DNA from 2 places in the Rhizobium sp. AN80A genome. Region 1 is predicted to be linked to the other one. Evidence: riboswitches for the same ligand, from Rfam matches in the RefSeq annotation. Region 1 holds a riboswitch; the other holds the start of a gene.

Region 1 (7,825 bases):
GCCTGTTCTGCGACATCATGATGATCGGCGCCTGGATGGCGGCGACCATGGAGAGGACGAGATTGAGGAAGATGAAGGGGTAGGGGTCGAAGGCACCGGTGGCGAGAATGATGGTGTTGACCACGCACCAGACGGCCAGAAAGACCAGGAAGGTGGTGATGAAGGCCCAGGAGCCGCCGATGCGGGCGATGTTGTCCGCCATCCGCTCGCCGAATGAGGATTCGGCGCTAAGGGCGGCGTTGATATCCGTCGAAATGACCTTGCGCGCATGCGCCTTCGCCAGCACGCGCTTTTCGATGTCGCCGAGTTCGTTGGCGGATTTGTCGAAATGCAGGTGGACCAGACTGGAGAGATTGTTCATGGCGCGACTCCCGATCAACTTGTGTTGGCGGGGAGTATTCCGTTCTGCGCCAGGAATGCAATGCAGCAAGATGCGCGAATGCCAGACTCAGGTGCCCTCGGCCTTCAGCCAGGCGTGCTGCGGGAAGAAGCGTTCGATGCTCTGCCCCTTGCCGAACATGACGTCGTATTGCAGGTAGCGGTAGTCGCGGACCAGCGGATCGACGGTCTTGGCGTCGCGGATCCAGTCGGGGGAGGCGGCGTTGTCGCGGGCGATCAGCTGGTAGCGGTCGACGACCGGGTATTTCTTCTGCACGCGGCCGAGAAAGCCGGTGTAGAAGGGGTGCTCGTAGCCGGCGAATTTCAGCAGGTGATAGGGCAGCTGCGACGGGCTGATGGTGCCGACATCCTGCTTGACGCCCTTCCTGTTCGACCAGATGACCAGCGGCGTCTCGTGTTCCTGCTTCATGACATCGACGGAGGCGCGACGGGTCGCGACCTGATCGGGCATGTAGCCGGTGTTGGTATAGACGCTTCCAAGGGGCGGCAGATGATCGCCCCAGAGCACGATGATGGTCTCGCGATCACGCCTGGACGCCCATTCGGTCAGCATCCTGAAGCTGTCGTCGGCCTCCTTGATGCCCTGGGTATAGGTGCCGAGCGTCGTGCGGTCGGCGTCGGTCAGACTGCCGGCGATGTCGACCGTGTTGCTGGCATAGCGGTTGGCCTCGTAGGGTCCGTGTCCCTGCAAGGTGACGCCGAAGAAGAAGAAGGGCTGATCGAGCCCGTCGGCCTCCTGCATGATCTCCCGCATCAGGCTGTCGTCGGAAGCGAAGATACCGCGCTTTTCCATGGCCGGCATGGTTTCCTCGGTGCGAAACTCCTCGAAGCCGAAATTCTTGTAGACCTCGTTGCGGTTCCAGAACCAGCCGCTGAACGGGTGGAGCGCACGGGCGGCATAGCCTTCGCCACGGAAGAAGGTGGCGAGCGAGGGGACGTCGTTGCGGATATATTGCTGGTAGGGGATGCTGCCATAGGGCAGGAAGGCGTTGGAGAAGCCGGTCAGCGCCTCGAATTCGACATTCGAGGTCATGCCGCCGAATTCCGGCGAGAAGACGTGGCCGGACTGCGCGGCGCGAATGGTCGGCATCGGGTCCTGCTGGAACTCCAGCGTCTTCAGGCGCGTCGGATCCCAGAAGGATTCTGCTCATCAGCATGATCACGTCGGGCTTGTCGCTCGGCCCCTTGATGTAACCGTAATTGCGCGACGGGATCGCGTCGAGCGCCTGCGTTCCAAAGCCCGCGGGCGAGGCGACGTCGGCCATGGGTATGTTGAAGATGAAGGCGAGGATGAAGCCGTTGCTGCGGTAGTTCTCCTTCTGATCCCACATCATCGGCACGACCTGCAGGCGGTCGCGAATATAGGAATACTGCGAGTAATCCATCAGCGAGCCGAAGGCGGCGATGACGGGAACCGTCAGGCAGAGATTACGGATGCGATTGCGGCTTGTCATCTTCGGCAGGCGGCGCCAGGCATGGCGCCAGGCAAGCAGGAGACCGGTGACCGAGAGCAGAATGCCGACGGCCACCGCCACCGCCGTCATCGGCCGGTCGCGTACCATGACGGGAAGCAGTTCGAGGATCTGGCGGCCGAACAGCATGTCCGAGGGATAGAGCGGATCGGAGAGATAGTGCTGTTTCTGGTTGGATATCAGCGCCGGCACCAGCACGAGCGGCAGGACCACCAGCGCCGACAGGAAACGTCGCCCGAGCGCCGCATCGACGCACAGCATGACGACCGTCAACATGACGACCGTCGTCATTCCCGGACGGGCCATCGACGTCAGGAAGGCGCCGACATCGGTGACGCCGCCGCGCGAGATCACTTCGACAGAGAACGTCGCGAGCAGCGCCATCACCGCAGTCAGGGCGACCGCGATCGAGCCGCGCAGGATGGATGGACGGGTTTGGGAGCCGACGCCACCATAGAGCACCGCCTCGCGCATTGCCGCTCCGGACCTTAAAACTTGCGCGATCAATGTCGGAACTCCAGCGTCATGATAATGTCATCGAACTGTCACATCTTTGTCATGAACGCCAGATGAACCATGGTTGTTTCCCGGCCTTAACGTTTTTTTGATCACAAACTTCTCGACGCCCGGTTGTCCCGGGCCAGATGGACACGGCGGCAGGGCCGGGCGACGCCGCGACTGCGCGATCCTTGCGCGCCCGATTTAGCTGTCGTAGGTCTTTAAGGTGTTCGCGTAAGAGGAGGTTTGCATGCGCAGTTCCGTCGAGATCCACAACATCAGGACGGGCGAGACCCGTGTGATCTGGCAGACCGAGAGGCTGGTGGAAGCGCCCAATTACGCCCCGGACGGAAGCTATCTGCTGCTCAACGACGAAGGCTTGCTCTACCGGCTGGCGCTCGACGGATCGGCGAAGGTGGAGAAGGTCGATACCGGTTTCGCGACGGCCTGCAACAACGACCACGGGATTTCGCCCGATGGCACGAGGATCGTCATTTCCGACAAGATTGAGTTCGGCAAATCGGCGATCTACACGCTGCCGATCGATGGCGGCACGCCACAATTGGTGACCACCAATCATCCCTCCTACTGGCACGGCTGGTCGCCCGACGGGAAGGAACTCGCCTATTGCGGCATTCGCGACGACGTCTTCGACATCTACACGATCGACGTCACAGGCGGCGAGGAACGGCGGCTGACGCATGGCGAGGGGCGCAATGACGGGCCGGATTACTCGGCCGACGGACGCTGGATCTACTTCAATTCCAGCCGCACCGGCCTGATGCAGATCTGGCGCATCCGCCCTGATGGAACCGGCGTCGAGCAGGTGACGCACGACGATTACGGCAACTGGTTCGCGCATCCATCGCCCAGGAACGACAAGGTCGTGCTCATCTCCTACGATCCCGATGTCTTCGATCACCCGCGCGACAAGCATGTGCGGATGCGGATCATGGATATGGATGGCAGCAACCTGACGACGCTGTTTACGCTCTTCGGCGGGCAGGGGTCGATCAATGTTCCGAACTGGTCACCTGACGGTGACGCGTTCGCTTATGTCCGATATTTCCCGGTCGAAGCTTGAGCGATTGCATCCGGCGCGGTTTGTCGGCATAGGTGGCGCGTCGGGTGCCCGCGCGCTTGCGGGAGAATCGGGAATTCGGTGCAAGACCGGAACGTGCCCAACGCTGTAAGGCCGACGTCTGCCGCTTGATGCCACTGGCGATTTGCCGGGAAGGTGCCGCAGACGGATGAAGCCAAGTCAGAAGACCGGCCCGACATCCATAGACTGACCGCCTGGACAGCGGCCGGTTGTGTTGTTGGGGATTGACGATGCGACCAGACCAATCTGGCTCTCTCACGAGCGCCGGTGCCTTTTCGGCGAGCGAGCGCGACGCCGTTTATAGAGCCATAGAGACCAGACGAGACGTGCGATCGGAGTTTCTGCCTGATCCGGTACCGGATGACGTCATCGGGCGGCTTCTCTCGGCTGCCCATCACGCGCCTTCGGTCGGCTTCATGCAGCCGTGGAATTTCATCGTGGTGCGCGACGAGGCCGTGCGATCGGCCGTGTGGGAGGCTTTCGCCAAGGCCAATGCCGAGGCCGCGGAGATGTTTTCCGGCGAGCGTCAGCAGGCCTACCGCGCCTTGAAGCTGGAGGGCATTCGCACCGCGCCCGTCGGCATCTGCGTGACCTGCGATCCGGATCGCTGCGGCGAGGTGGTGCTGGGGCGGACGCACAACATGCGAATGGATTCCTACTCCACCGTCTGCGCCATCCAGAACCTGTGGCTTGCGGCGCGTGCCGAAGGCGTCGGCGTCGGCTGGGTCAGCATCTTCCACGAAAGGGATCTGAAGCGCGCGCTCGGCGTGCCTGAGCGGATCGAGATCGTCGCCTGGCTCTGCGTTGGCTATGTCGACCGGCTTTACGAGGAGCCGGAACTCGCCGCGAAGGGATGGCGGCAGCGGTTGCCGCTGGACGAGCTGGTGTTTGCGGATCGCTGGGGCGGGGGCGTGTAGCCGGCGATGCCCCTACCGCTTCGGCGCGGGTGCCGGCGGCTGTTGCTGCTGCGCGCCCGGCATGGCGGGGTTCTTGAGGTCGATCGTACCCCGGTCGCCGGCAAGGAACTGTGGGCCGACCTGGCGCACCTTGCCGGCTGTCGGATCGTAGGGACGATCGGGGACCTGCGGCTGGGGCGGTGGCGCCGGCTGTTGCGGCGTCGCGTTGCTCTCGGGCTTGGCGATGGCGGGTTTCGGGGTTTCGATCGATGTGATCGAACTCTGCTGTGGCGGAGGCTCGCCGACCTGCTGGTTGCGGCGCATCTGTTCGTAATAGGCGGGCAGATTGCAGCTGCAGGACGACGTCTCGCCGGGCTTGCGGTTCTTGTAGGCGAAGGCATACGGCATGGCGCTATAGGGAGCGCCTGACGAGGCCGAGATCATGCTGTCCGTCTCGCCACTGGAGACGTCGCGATAAAAGAGCTCCGTCTGGATGCCGGGGCACATCTGCTGGCAGGTGCTGGCGTCGCGGGCGAAATCGAAGGAGGTGGCGTTCGAGCGGAGCGGGAAGAATCCGCCGTCGCAGGTGCGCACGCAGACGGTATTCAGATTGGAGAGCGGCTGGCCACTCGGCGAGAACGTGTAGGAGCGCTGCCGCTCGCCACCGAGCGGAATGAAGGTGTCATCGCGCATCGCCTGATCGTCGATGCTGGGCGGGCTCGCATATTGCGGTTCGTCATACTGCTGCATCGGCGCATTGCAGTTGTTTTCATCGAGGGCCGCGAACAGCTCGTTGCGCAGGCGGGCGTCGGGGCTTTGCGCGCGCAGCTGGTCTCGGCGCATCTGCAGGTTGGCGATGTTGTCGAGCATCTTCGCTTCGGCCTGATCGAGCTCGCCGCAATAGCCGGCATTGTCGCCGCCGATGATCACCATGCTGCCGCTGCTGCAGCCGTTGCGGCGCAGGTCGCTGCGCAATTTGCGAAGCTCGATGTTCTGCTCGGCGATGGCGCTGGCGAACCTGCGGACCTCGGGCGAGTTGCCGCCGATCGTCTCGGGTACGGTGGCGAGACGAGCGCGCAATTGGCCGCAGATCGGCGCCATCTGCGCATAGGCGGGGGCGGATAGGGCAATCAGAAATGCTGCGGCCATATTGAGGCGGATCAAGGCATCGTCCCGTCAGTGAGCAAATACCGAATGGCGAAGGGCGGACCATGGCCCGCCCTTCGATATAACCTGCTTGTCTTAACAAGCTGCCGCTCAAAGCCTAACGCATTTCCGGCGTTCAAGGCAAATCACGCCGGTACACATCCGCGCGGGCCAAATCAGGCGGCCAGATCAGGCGGGTTGCGAGGCCTCGACGACCGCGAGCGCGGCCATGTTGACGACGCCGCGCGAGGTGACCGACGGCGCCAGGATATGGGCGGGCATGGCCGCGCCGAGCAGGATCGGGCCGACATGCAGGCCATCGATCATCGACTTGACGACGCCAAGGGTGATGTTGGCCGCATCGAGGTTCGGGAAGACCAGGAGGTTGGCTTCGTCGTGCAGCGTCGTGTTGGGCATGACGCGCTTGCGCAGCGTTTCGGAAATCGCGCTCTCGCCATGCATCTCGCCATCGACCTCGAGATCGGGCGCGGTCTCGCGCACGAGCTGCAGGGCGTCGCGCATCTTGGTGGCGCTCTCGGATTCACGCGAGCCGAAGTTCGAATGCGAGACCAGGGCGGCGCGCGGCGTGATGCCGAAGCGCTTGATTTCCTCGGCGGCGAGCACGGCGGATTCCGCCACTTCCTCGGCCGTCGGGTTGAACGTGACATAGGTGTCGGTGAAGAAGGTGGCGCCACGCTGCGAGATCAGCAGGCTGAGCGCCGAGAAATCGCGGACATTCGGGCGCTTGCCGACGATCAGGCGGACATCGCGCAGGTGCTTCTCATAGCGGCCTTCGAGACCGCAGATCAGCGCGTCCGCCTCGCCACGCTTCAGCGCCAGCGCGCCGATGACGGTCGTGTTGGTGCGAACGATGGTGCGGGCGGCTTCCGGGATGACGCCGCGGCGGCCGACCAGCGACAAATAGAGCTCGACATATTCGCGGAAGCGCGGATCGTCCTCGGGATTGATAACGTCGAAATCCGCCAGCGGACGGATGCGCAGGCCGTAGCGCTGCAGGCGTGTTTCGATGACCTGCGGACGGCCGATCAGGATCGGCTTGGCGATGCCTTCCTCGAGGAGGACCTGGGCGGCACGCAGCACGCGCTCGTCTTCGCCTTCGGAGAAGATGACGCGCTTCTTGTCGGCATTCTTAGCCGCCGCGAAAATCGGCTTCATGACGAAGCCGGAGCGGAAGACGAAGCGGTTCAGCTGGTCGAGATAGGCATCGAAATCGGCGATCGGGCGCAGTGCCACGCCACTGTCGGCCGCAGCCTTGGCGACGGCGGGGGCGATGCGCAGGATGAGCCGCGGATCGAAGGGCGAGGGGATCAGGTAGTTGGGGCCGAAGATCGGCGTTTCATCCGAATAGGCGCGGGCGGCGACATCGGACGGCTCCTCGCGCGCGAGTGCCGCGATGGCGCGCACGGCGGCCATCTTCATTTCCTCGTTGATCGTGACGGCGCCGCAATCGAGCGCGCCGCGGAAGATGTAGGGGAAGCAGAGGACGTTGTTGACCTGGTTGGGGAAGTCCGAGCGGCCGGTGCAGATCATCGCGTCGGGGCGGGCGGCGCGGGCGAGATCGGGCATGATTTCGGGGTTCGGGTTGGCGAGCGCCATGATGAGCGGCTTATCCGCCATCTGCGCCAGGAGCTCGGGCTTCAGGACGCCGGCGGCGGACAGGCCGAGGAAGACGTCGGCGCCGCCGATGTTTTCGGCGAGCGTACGCGTGTCGCTCTTCTGCGCATAGACGCTCTTCCATTCGTCCATGAGCTCGACGCGGCCTTCGTAGACGAGGCCTTCGAGGTCGTGAACCCAGATGTTTTCGCGCTTGGCGCCGAGGGTGACCAGCAGATTGAGGCAGGCAAGGGCCGCGGCACCGGCGCCAGAGGCGACGATCTTCACCTCCTCGATCTTCTTGCCGGCGAGCTCCAGGCCATTCAGGATCGCGGCGGCGACGATGATGGCGGTGCCATGCTGGTCGTCATGGAAAACCGGGATCTTCATCTTCTCGCGCAGCTGGCGCTCGATCTCGAAACATTCCGGCGCCTTGATGTCCTCGAGATTGATGCCGCCGAAGGTGGGCTCCAGCGAGGCGACGGTCGAGACCATATGGTCGACGGTCGATGCGTCGACCTCGATGTCGAAGACGTCGATGTTGGCGAACTTCTTGAAGAGGACGGCCTTGCCTTCCATGACCGGCTTGGAGGCCAGCGGGCCGATATTGCCGAGGCCGAGAACGGCGGTGCCGTTGGAGATCACGGCAACCAGGTTGGCGCGCGACGTATAGTCGGCGGCCGTTTCCGGATTGTCGC
Region 2 (7,825 bases), on a different contig from region 1:
GCAGATCGGCAAGCGCCATCTGCGCCGCGAGCCGCTCGACCGGCCCGCTTGCCGCGATGCCGGCGAGTTGGTCGCCGGAACGTTCCGGCGTCGCTTTCGCGAGGAGGTCCTTGAGATCGCGAAAGCCGAAACGCGTTCGTTCGATCGTCGTGCTGTATGCCATTGCGGGAGTCCTAGCGTTCAAGGGTTTCAGCCCATCCCGATCCGATCGGGCTGGCTGACAGGTGTATTCCTCCCTTGAGACTGCCGGCGCTCGGCCGTTCGAGACAGTTAGCGGCCTCCCGTGCCGATCACCGCAAGCATGAGCGCCATGCCGTTATCCGCAGATGACCCAGTCCAGCCGATCACGTCAACATGCTCCGATGACAAGACGCCGCAAAATTCGCCGACGGCACCAATTCGACCGCCTTTTGGCGATAGATCAGGCCTCGCCACCGTGCGAGGCGCCAGCGGATTTGGCGACGAGAATGAAGCGCCGGTAGACCAGCGTTCTGAGCTTGTTGCGCAGATTGGCGCCACGTCGCTGCGCCTTGGCTATCGGGCCATGCGACGAAATCTCGAAGTCCACGAAGCCGGCCTGCTTCAATTGCGGAATGAGATCATCCGGCCGCAGCCCGGCGCCGAAGGGGAGCGCGGACATGATCGCCGAATGGCGCTCGCTCATCGCGCCATCATAATGGCGGTCCGCGCCGCAGAAACGATCGATCCGGCGGATGAGCCATGCCGCAGCGCGGCCGAGCCGCGTCGGCTTCGCCCAATCGCCGTCGAACACCAGCAGCGTGCCGCCCGGCTTCAACACCCGATGCCACTCGCCGAACGCCTTTGCGGGATCGGTCAGCGTCCAGACCAGATGCCGGCAAATGATGGCGTCGTAGCAGGCGTCCGGCTCCATCGGGTTTTCCGCGTCGGCGAGCACGAAACGCAGCCGGTCCTTGCCGGCATGCTTGGCATTCGCGACGGACAGCATCGCCTCGGAAAAATCCAGCGCGGTCACATCATGGCCGAGATCGTGGATCAGCGCCGTAACCTCGCCGGTCCCGCAGGCGAGTTCGAGGACACGCAAAGGCGTCGGCCCCAGGTGATCGCGCATCGGCTGCTGCCAGGCATCGAACTCCGGGCCACGCGGTATCCTGTGACCGAAGGCAAGATCGAAAGTCTGCGAACGCTTGGACCAATACTCCCGGATCTCTTCCTTCAGATCGAAGTTGGTTTGTCTGATGGACATCGAACCTCAAGAAATGCAGTCAAGAAAATGAATATGTTGCCGCCCGTGATGCGGCGAACGCTCGATATGGGCGCGCACCCCGAACACGTCGGCGATCAGCTCCTCCGTCAGCACCTCGTCCGCCGGGCCGACCGCGACAAGCCGACCCTGGCTGAGCACGGCAATCCTGTCGCAGAACATGGCGGCGAGGTTCAGATCATGAAGCGCGACGATGCTGGTGATCGGCAGTTTCGAGACCAGCGACAGGATTTCGAGCTGATGCTGAATGTCGAGATGATTGGTCGGCTCGTCGAGCAGAAGCTCGCTCGGCGTCTGCGCCAGGGCGCGCGCGATATGAACGCGCTGACGCTCGCCGCCCGACAGCGTGTGCCAGAGCTGCCGTGCTTTTCCGAGCATGCCTACCTGCCGCAGCGCGTTGTCCACCGCCTCTTCGTCAACAGTGCTCCAAGGCGCCAGCGGACCACGATGGGGTGTACGTCCGAGACGCACGACCTCGGTCACCGTCACCTGCGTCTCGGTCGTGGCTTGCTGCTCGACAAAGGCGACGCGCTTGGCGATATCGCGACGTGGCATCGTCTCGATGCCGGTATCACCGAGCGTAATGACGCCGCTCTTGACCTTGCGCAGCCCGCCGATCAATCGCAGCAGGCTGGATTTTCCGGAACCGTTCGGCCCGATCAGGCCAAGCGTCTGGCCAGTTGGCACCTCGAGGCTCACGCCCTTGACGACAAGCACGCCTGACGTTGCCCAATACACGTCGCTGATGGAAATGCTCATGCGGGTCGCCTCGCCTTGTAGAGAATGAGCGCGAATGCCGGCGCGCCGAAGAGCGCGGTGACCACGCCGATCGGCAGCACCTGCTGCGGGACGATGACGCGCGAGACGATATCGGCGACCACCATGAAGATGGCGCCGGATATCGCCGTTGCCGGCAACAAGCGTCCATGCCCCGGCCCGACCACGAAGCGCGCCGCATGCGGAATGACGAGGCCGACAAAGCCGATCGAGCCGACGATGCTGACCATCGTTGCCGTCAACAACGCGGTGAGAGCTAGCAGTGCGATCCTGATGCCGGCGACCGGAATGCCGAGCGCCGCCGCCGCATCGGTGCCGAAGGTGAACGCATCGAGCGCGCGGGCGTAGAGCATGCAGACGAGGAAGCCGCCGATCGCGACAGGGGCGGCGAGATAGACATCCGGCCAACGCACGCCCGCGAGACTGCCGAGAAGCCAGAACATGACACCGCGCGCCTGCTCGGCATTGGCCGACGTCGTGACGATATAGGACGTCAACGCGTTGAAAAGCTGTGAGCCGGCGACGCCGGCCAGGATGATGCGGTCAGTCCCGCCGCCGGAGCCGGCGGCGAGCAACGAGACCAGCAGGAACGCGGCGACAGCGCCGACGAAGGCGCCGGCCGAAAGCGTCAGGACCCCGTAGCCGAAACCGAGGATCATGACGGCGACCGCTCCGGTGGACGCGCCGGCGGAGATGCCGAGCACATAGGGCTCGGCCAGCGGATTGCGCAACAGCGCCTGCAGCACCGCGCCGCATAGCGCCAAGGCCGCGCCGGCGCTTGCGGCGACAAGCGCGCGGCTCAGCCGATAGTCCCAGATGATGCCTTCATGGATGCGGCTCAGTTCAAAGCCGGTGCCGAATACACGGTTCGCCACGGCCTTGGCCGTCGTGGCGACCGGAATGGGAATCTCGCCGATCGACACGGCGAGACTGATGACAAGGCCCAATGCCGCGGCGGCAATAGCGAAGAGAAGCAGCAGCGTTCCCCATCCCCGGTGGGTTATCGACGCGTGCCTCACTTGGCGAGACCGAAGGACTTGATGCCCGCGGCCAGGCCTTCCAGGCCATCAATGGTGCGGATCGTCGGGTTCATCGACTGCGCATCCATCTCGACGAAACGCCTGTTCTTCACCGCGTCGAGCTGGCTCGTGACCGGGTCCTTTTCCAGAAAATCGATCTTCGCCTTGGGATCGTCCGCGGTGTAGCGACGGCGGTCCATGTTGGCGATGACGATGACCGCCGGATTGGCCTGCGCGATCGTTTCCCAGCCGACCAGCGGCCACTCTTCCTCGGTGCTGACGACGTTGCGGGCGCCGAGCATCTTCAGAATATAGGCGGGAGCGCTGTTCTTGCCGGCGATGAAGGCATCACCCGCCACTTCCTTGCTGGAGAACCAGAAAGCGATCGGCAGATCCTTTGCCGACCCGCCGAGCGACGCAGCGGCATCCGCCTCGCGCTTCTTCAAGGTATCAATCAGGGCTGAGCCGCGATCCTGGACGTCGTAGATCTCAGCCAGTTCGGCGATTTCCCGATAGATCAGCTCCATCGTGAAGAGTTCGCTACGCACGCCGTCGCCGCCATTCGTATTGGTCTTCGCGACGCAATCGGCCGGAGAAACGTAGGTCTTGATGCCAAGACCGGCGAACTGCTCGCGCTTGCCGACCGACCCTTGCGTGCCGACGTGCCATTCGAACTCAGCCGCGACGAGATCCGGCTCCTGGCCGACGACGGATTCAAAACTCGGATCGTTGTCTGCCAGTCGCTTGATCCCCTTGTTGACCTCGGCATAGGCGGGCAGCACCGGTCCGACCCAGACCGCCGTCCCCACCACCTTGTCGGCAAGGCCGAGCGAGTAGAGAATTTCGGTCATGCCCTGGCCGATCGACACCGTTTTCTTCGGCGCGCTGTCGAATGTCACCTGCTGACCGCAATTGGTGATCGTCAAGGGATAGGTCGTCGCCGCGGCCTGGGCGGACGGGAGAAAGGTCGTGAAAGTGCAAGCCGTCGCGATCGAAAGCAGCGCGGTTCGCAGGATGATGCGGTTCATGTTGGTCCTCATGTATGGCTGAAGCCCGCAGCCCACTGGCTGCGGCTGTGAAACTCGAAGCGGGGACCGCCGCGAACGATGCGGAACGACACAGCAAAGCGCTCGCTCGATATCGTGCGGCGGCGAACGCTATCTCGGGATCACGGACATGAGAGTTACGGAGGGGAATAAAGCGGGACCGCGCCAGCGGTTGACGTCAAAAACCATCATATGATGCTCCTCTCCGGACAACCCCGTCCGGGATGGTGGACACTGTTTTGACGGCAGGTCTCCTGGCTTGCGGATATGCGCCTGACATCTGCCTTCCCACGAAGAGCTTTCGCAGTGGCATGGTGCTCCAGAAGAACACCACGAGGACATCAGGCAATCCGCTTACAGTTGCGGGGGCAGCCACGGTCTTGGCCCCATTCGGGTCATCCGCACCGTGTTCCCTATTAATCCCGTCGGAAGTCATCCCTTCGGGAACCATCGAATGAGACTTAGGCGATCAGGCGCCAAGACGTCAAGCCATGACGAACCGACATTCGGCGCGTTTATGGATTGGCTCGCAGGTAGCCGATCAGGTCGTCAATTTCCGAAGTCGTCCAGAGGCCGCCGAAGCTCATCTTCGTGCCCGGCACTTTCTTTTTCGGGCTGGAGAGGAATTCCGCCAGCGCCGCCTCGTCCCAGACAAGCCCGCCGGCGCCGGCCGCTTTCATCGCCTCGGAATATCTATATCCGGACAAGCTGCCCGCGGGACGACCGACGACACCTTTGAGATACGGGCCGAAGCCGCTGCGCTCTGAATCGACCGAGTGACAGGAGGCACAGGACCGGAAGGCCCGTCGTCCATTCTCCAGATCCTGTGCGGATACCGTGGATGTCATGACGAGCAGGCTGGTGATCGAACAGATCGATAGGAGGATTGGACGTTTTTTCATGTGTCGATGGTCTGTCGTTGTGGTTCCGGTTGCCGATGGATCGCGCGGCTGTCACACGAGACCCGGCCTCGTCGTCTTGCACGGCGCGACCCGCGAACGACGCTGTTTACCCAACAAATCATCTGTGCGCCCAGACCAGACTGGTGCGACATGGGAGCACAGCTCCCATGTCGCCTGACGCATTATTGCGCGGCCTTGATCTTGGTCACTTCTTCGGCGCTCAGCTCGCCGAGCGTGGTCACTTCGCCATTGGTGATCTTCCACAAGCGGAACGGACCGGTGATATCGCCATACTTGTCGAAGCTGACGGGCCCGATGACGCCCTCGTACTTCACCGGCTTGCCATCCTTGATGAGCTGCAGCGCCTTGGCGAACTCGGCCTTGCCGGCGTAAATGGGCGTGCCGCCCTCGGCGACGACCTCGGGCATCGCTGCCTTGATGGCGGCCGCGTCGGCCTTGCCGGCCTTGGCGATCGCCAGCGCCACGATCGCGCCGGCGTCATAGGAGCGGTCGGCGGCCGGCGCCGACGGCGAGATGCCGCCGGAGAAGGCTTCGTAGTTGCCATTGAAATATTCCGTGGACGCCGTCGGGCTGGTGCCCGAGGAGGTGCCGTAGGCATTCTCCAGATACTGCGCCCCGACGCTTTCGATGAAGTCCTTGGAGTTCATGCCGTCGTTCAACAGGAAGGTCTGCTTGCCGCCGCCGGAAACCCAGGCGCGGGCAATGGTGGCGCCGTCGACGGGGGTGCTGACGAGATAGAGCGCATCGGGATCACCGGCCATGGCGGCGCTGGCTTCCGAGGCATAGCTCGACTGCTTCTCGTTATAGGGCGTGGTCGAGGTGATCGTGCCGCCGAGCTTCTGGTACGCGGTCGAAAACTCCTTGACCATGTTGACGCCGAAGTCGTTGTTGACGTTGATGATCGCGATCTTCTTCAGGCCCTGATCGATCGCGAACTTCGCGGCCGCCGTGCCCTGCAGCGCATCGGACGTGATGGTGCGGAAGAAGACGCCGTTGGTCTTGCCGCTGCGGCCAAGCTCGGTCAGCGTCGGAGAAGAGGATGCGGGCGAGACCTGCACGACGCCTGCCGGCGCCGTCACCGATGTCAGGATCGGGATAGAGACCGACGAGATGATGCCGCCGATGACGACCGGCACCTTCTTGATGTTGACGAGCTGGGTCGCCTGATCGACAGCGACGTTGCCCTGGCTCTGGCTGTCGCGCGTGTCCGCAACGATCTTGCAACCATTGACGCCACCGGCATCGTTGATATCGCGGAAAGCCATCTCGACGGACTTGGCGCCCGCCTGGCCATATTCGCCGGCCGGGCCGGTCAGTTCCATGACGAGGCCGACGGTGATGTCGCAATCGGCCGCGAACGTCGGCGCCGTGGACGCCGCAAGGGCAGCGACCATGGCGGAAAGCAGGAATGTCGTTCTCATTTTTGTTCCCCTTTGTTGAGATTGTACTTCATGATGCTGCCGTGGCGGCCTTCCCGGTCCCGCTCCAGCGTATAGACGTCGCCGTCGAGCGGCCTTGATTGCGCGAGGATCGCATCGATCTCGGCTCTATCCGTTTGGCTGAGCACGATGTCGGCGATGGCGAGATTGGACTGCAAGTGATCCCTGTTGCGGGCGCCGACGATGACGGCCGCGACGCCAGGCTTGGTCAGCATGGCGGCGCTGGCGATGGTGGCGATATCGGTGTCGTGCCGGTCGGCGATCCCGCGCAGCGTCGATAGCAGCGCCTGGAACAGCTCCCAACCGCCGAAATCGTCGATGATCAGCTTGTACTTCGTCAGCGATCGGTTTTCGAGCGGGTGCTCCGGCTCCTTTTGGCCGAGCCAGCGATCGCCGAGGAAACCGCCGGCCACGGTGCCGTAGCAGAACAGCGCGAAGTTCTTCTCGGCCGCAAGCGCCACCATGCGCTTTTCCGGGCGCCGGTCGAGAAGCGAATATTGCAGCTGCAGCGAGGTGAAAGGCACTCCCGAGCCAATGATCGCCTCGATATGATCCGTGTCGAAATTGGTGCCGCTGATCTTGCCGATCTTGCCGGCCTCATGCAGCTCCTTCAGCCAGCCTGCCGTCTCCAGCCAGCCCTCGATGTCATAGGCCCACCAGTGGAACTGCACGAGATCGAGGCAATCGAGATTGAGCCGCTTGCGCGAGGTATCGATGACGCCTTCGACATAGGCCTTGCTGATGTTTGGCAGGACCGTGAGATCGGGCACGAACTTGGTGTGGACGCGGATGCGCGACAGGGCCTCGGCGCCGCGCAGGTTCCTGTAGGCGACGCGGAAGCGGCCGATCAGTTCCTCGACACCTGTATAGATGTCGGCGCAGTCGAAGGTGGTAATGCCGGCATCGGCGAATGCGATCATGTCCTCGACGGCGCTGTCGCCATCGATCGTACCGTGCCCGCCAGCCAGCTGCCAGCCGCCGCGAATGACGCGGGAGATTTCGTAACCGGGGGCGATGGTGATGCGCTGCATATCTTTCGGCCTATTCGTCATTCAAGGGAACCGCCGTGGTGGCGGCATGGCTGAAACGGCGGATACCCGTGCGAGTGATCCTCAGCCGTGTCGAGCAATTCGGGTCCGGGCAAGCGATGTCGGCGTCCGTCGTCATCCAGTCGTTGCGATCCGTCGGGCGCTGCTTTGCCGCGAGCAGCGGCAACACGGAGGAGAGCGAGTAGATCGAAATCCCCTGCCCTTCCGGCAGGTGCAGCATCTCGCCTTTGAGCTCGAAATGATCGCCCGGCTTGGCGCCGCAGTAGACCGCGCCGCCCTCGGGAATGATCACGTCGACCCTGAGATCGAAAAGATCGAAGCCGTCGTCG

The links. A riboswitch is a leader RNA that binds a small molecule or an ion and turns the genes downstream of it on or off. The one in region 1 is predicted to bind cobalamin.
Region 2: another riboswitch for cobalamin. It lies ahead of P3R82_RS04355 (ABC transporter substrate-binding protein); the one in region 1 lies ahead of bluB (5,6-dimethylbenzimidazole synthase).

The regions. Positions count from the first base shown of each region.
Region 1 is NZ_JASJPX010000003.1:928,014-935,838, forward strand. Features, by position in the region: gene P3R82_RS16090 (DUF1003 domain-containing protein) at 1-361, opposite strand, end outside; partial or broken gene P3R82_RS16095 (LTA synthase family protein) at 449-2,345, opposite strand; gene P3R82_RS16100 (hypothetical protein) at 2,620-3,453, shown strand; cobalamin riboswitch at 3,479-3,662, shown strand; gene bluB (5,6-dimethylbenzimidazole synthase) at 3,702-4,388, shown strand; gene P3R82_RS16110 (DUF2865 domain-containing protein) at 4,401-5,531, opposite strand; gene P3R82_RS16115 (NADP-dependent malic enzyme) at 5,703-7,825, opposite strand, start outside.
Region 2 is NZ_JASJPX010000001.1:929,730-937,554, forward strand. Features, by position in the region: gene P3R82_RS04335 (ethanolamine ammonia-lyase subunit EutB) at 1-163, opposite strand, end outside; gene P3R82_RS04340 (class I SAM-dependent methyltransferase) at 422-1,225, opposite strand; gene P3R82_RS04345 (ABC transporter ATP-binding protein) at 1,232-2,002, opposite strand; gene P3R82_RS04350 (iron chelate uptake ABC transporter family permease subunit) at 1,999-3,000, opposite strand; gene P3R82_RS04355 (ABC transporter substrate-binding protein) at 3,036-4,067, opposite strand; cobalamin riboswitch at 4,312-4,552, opposite strand; gene P3R82_RS04360 (cytochrome c family protein) at 4,601-4,987, opposite strand; gene P3R82_RS04365 (ABC transporter substrate-binding protein) at 5,170-6,402, opposite strand; gene P3R82_RS04370 (aldo/keto reductase) at 6,426-7,478, opposite strand; gene P3R82_RS04375 (TIGR04076 family protein) at 7,489-7,825, opposite strand, start outside.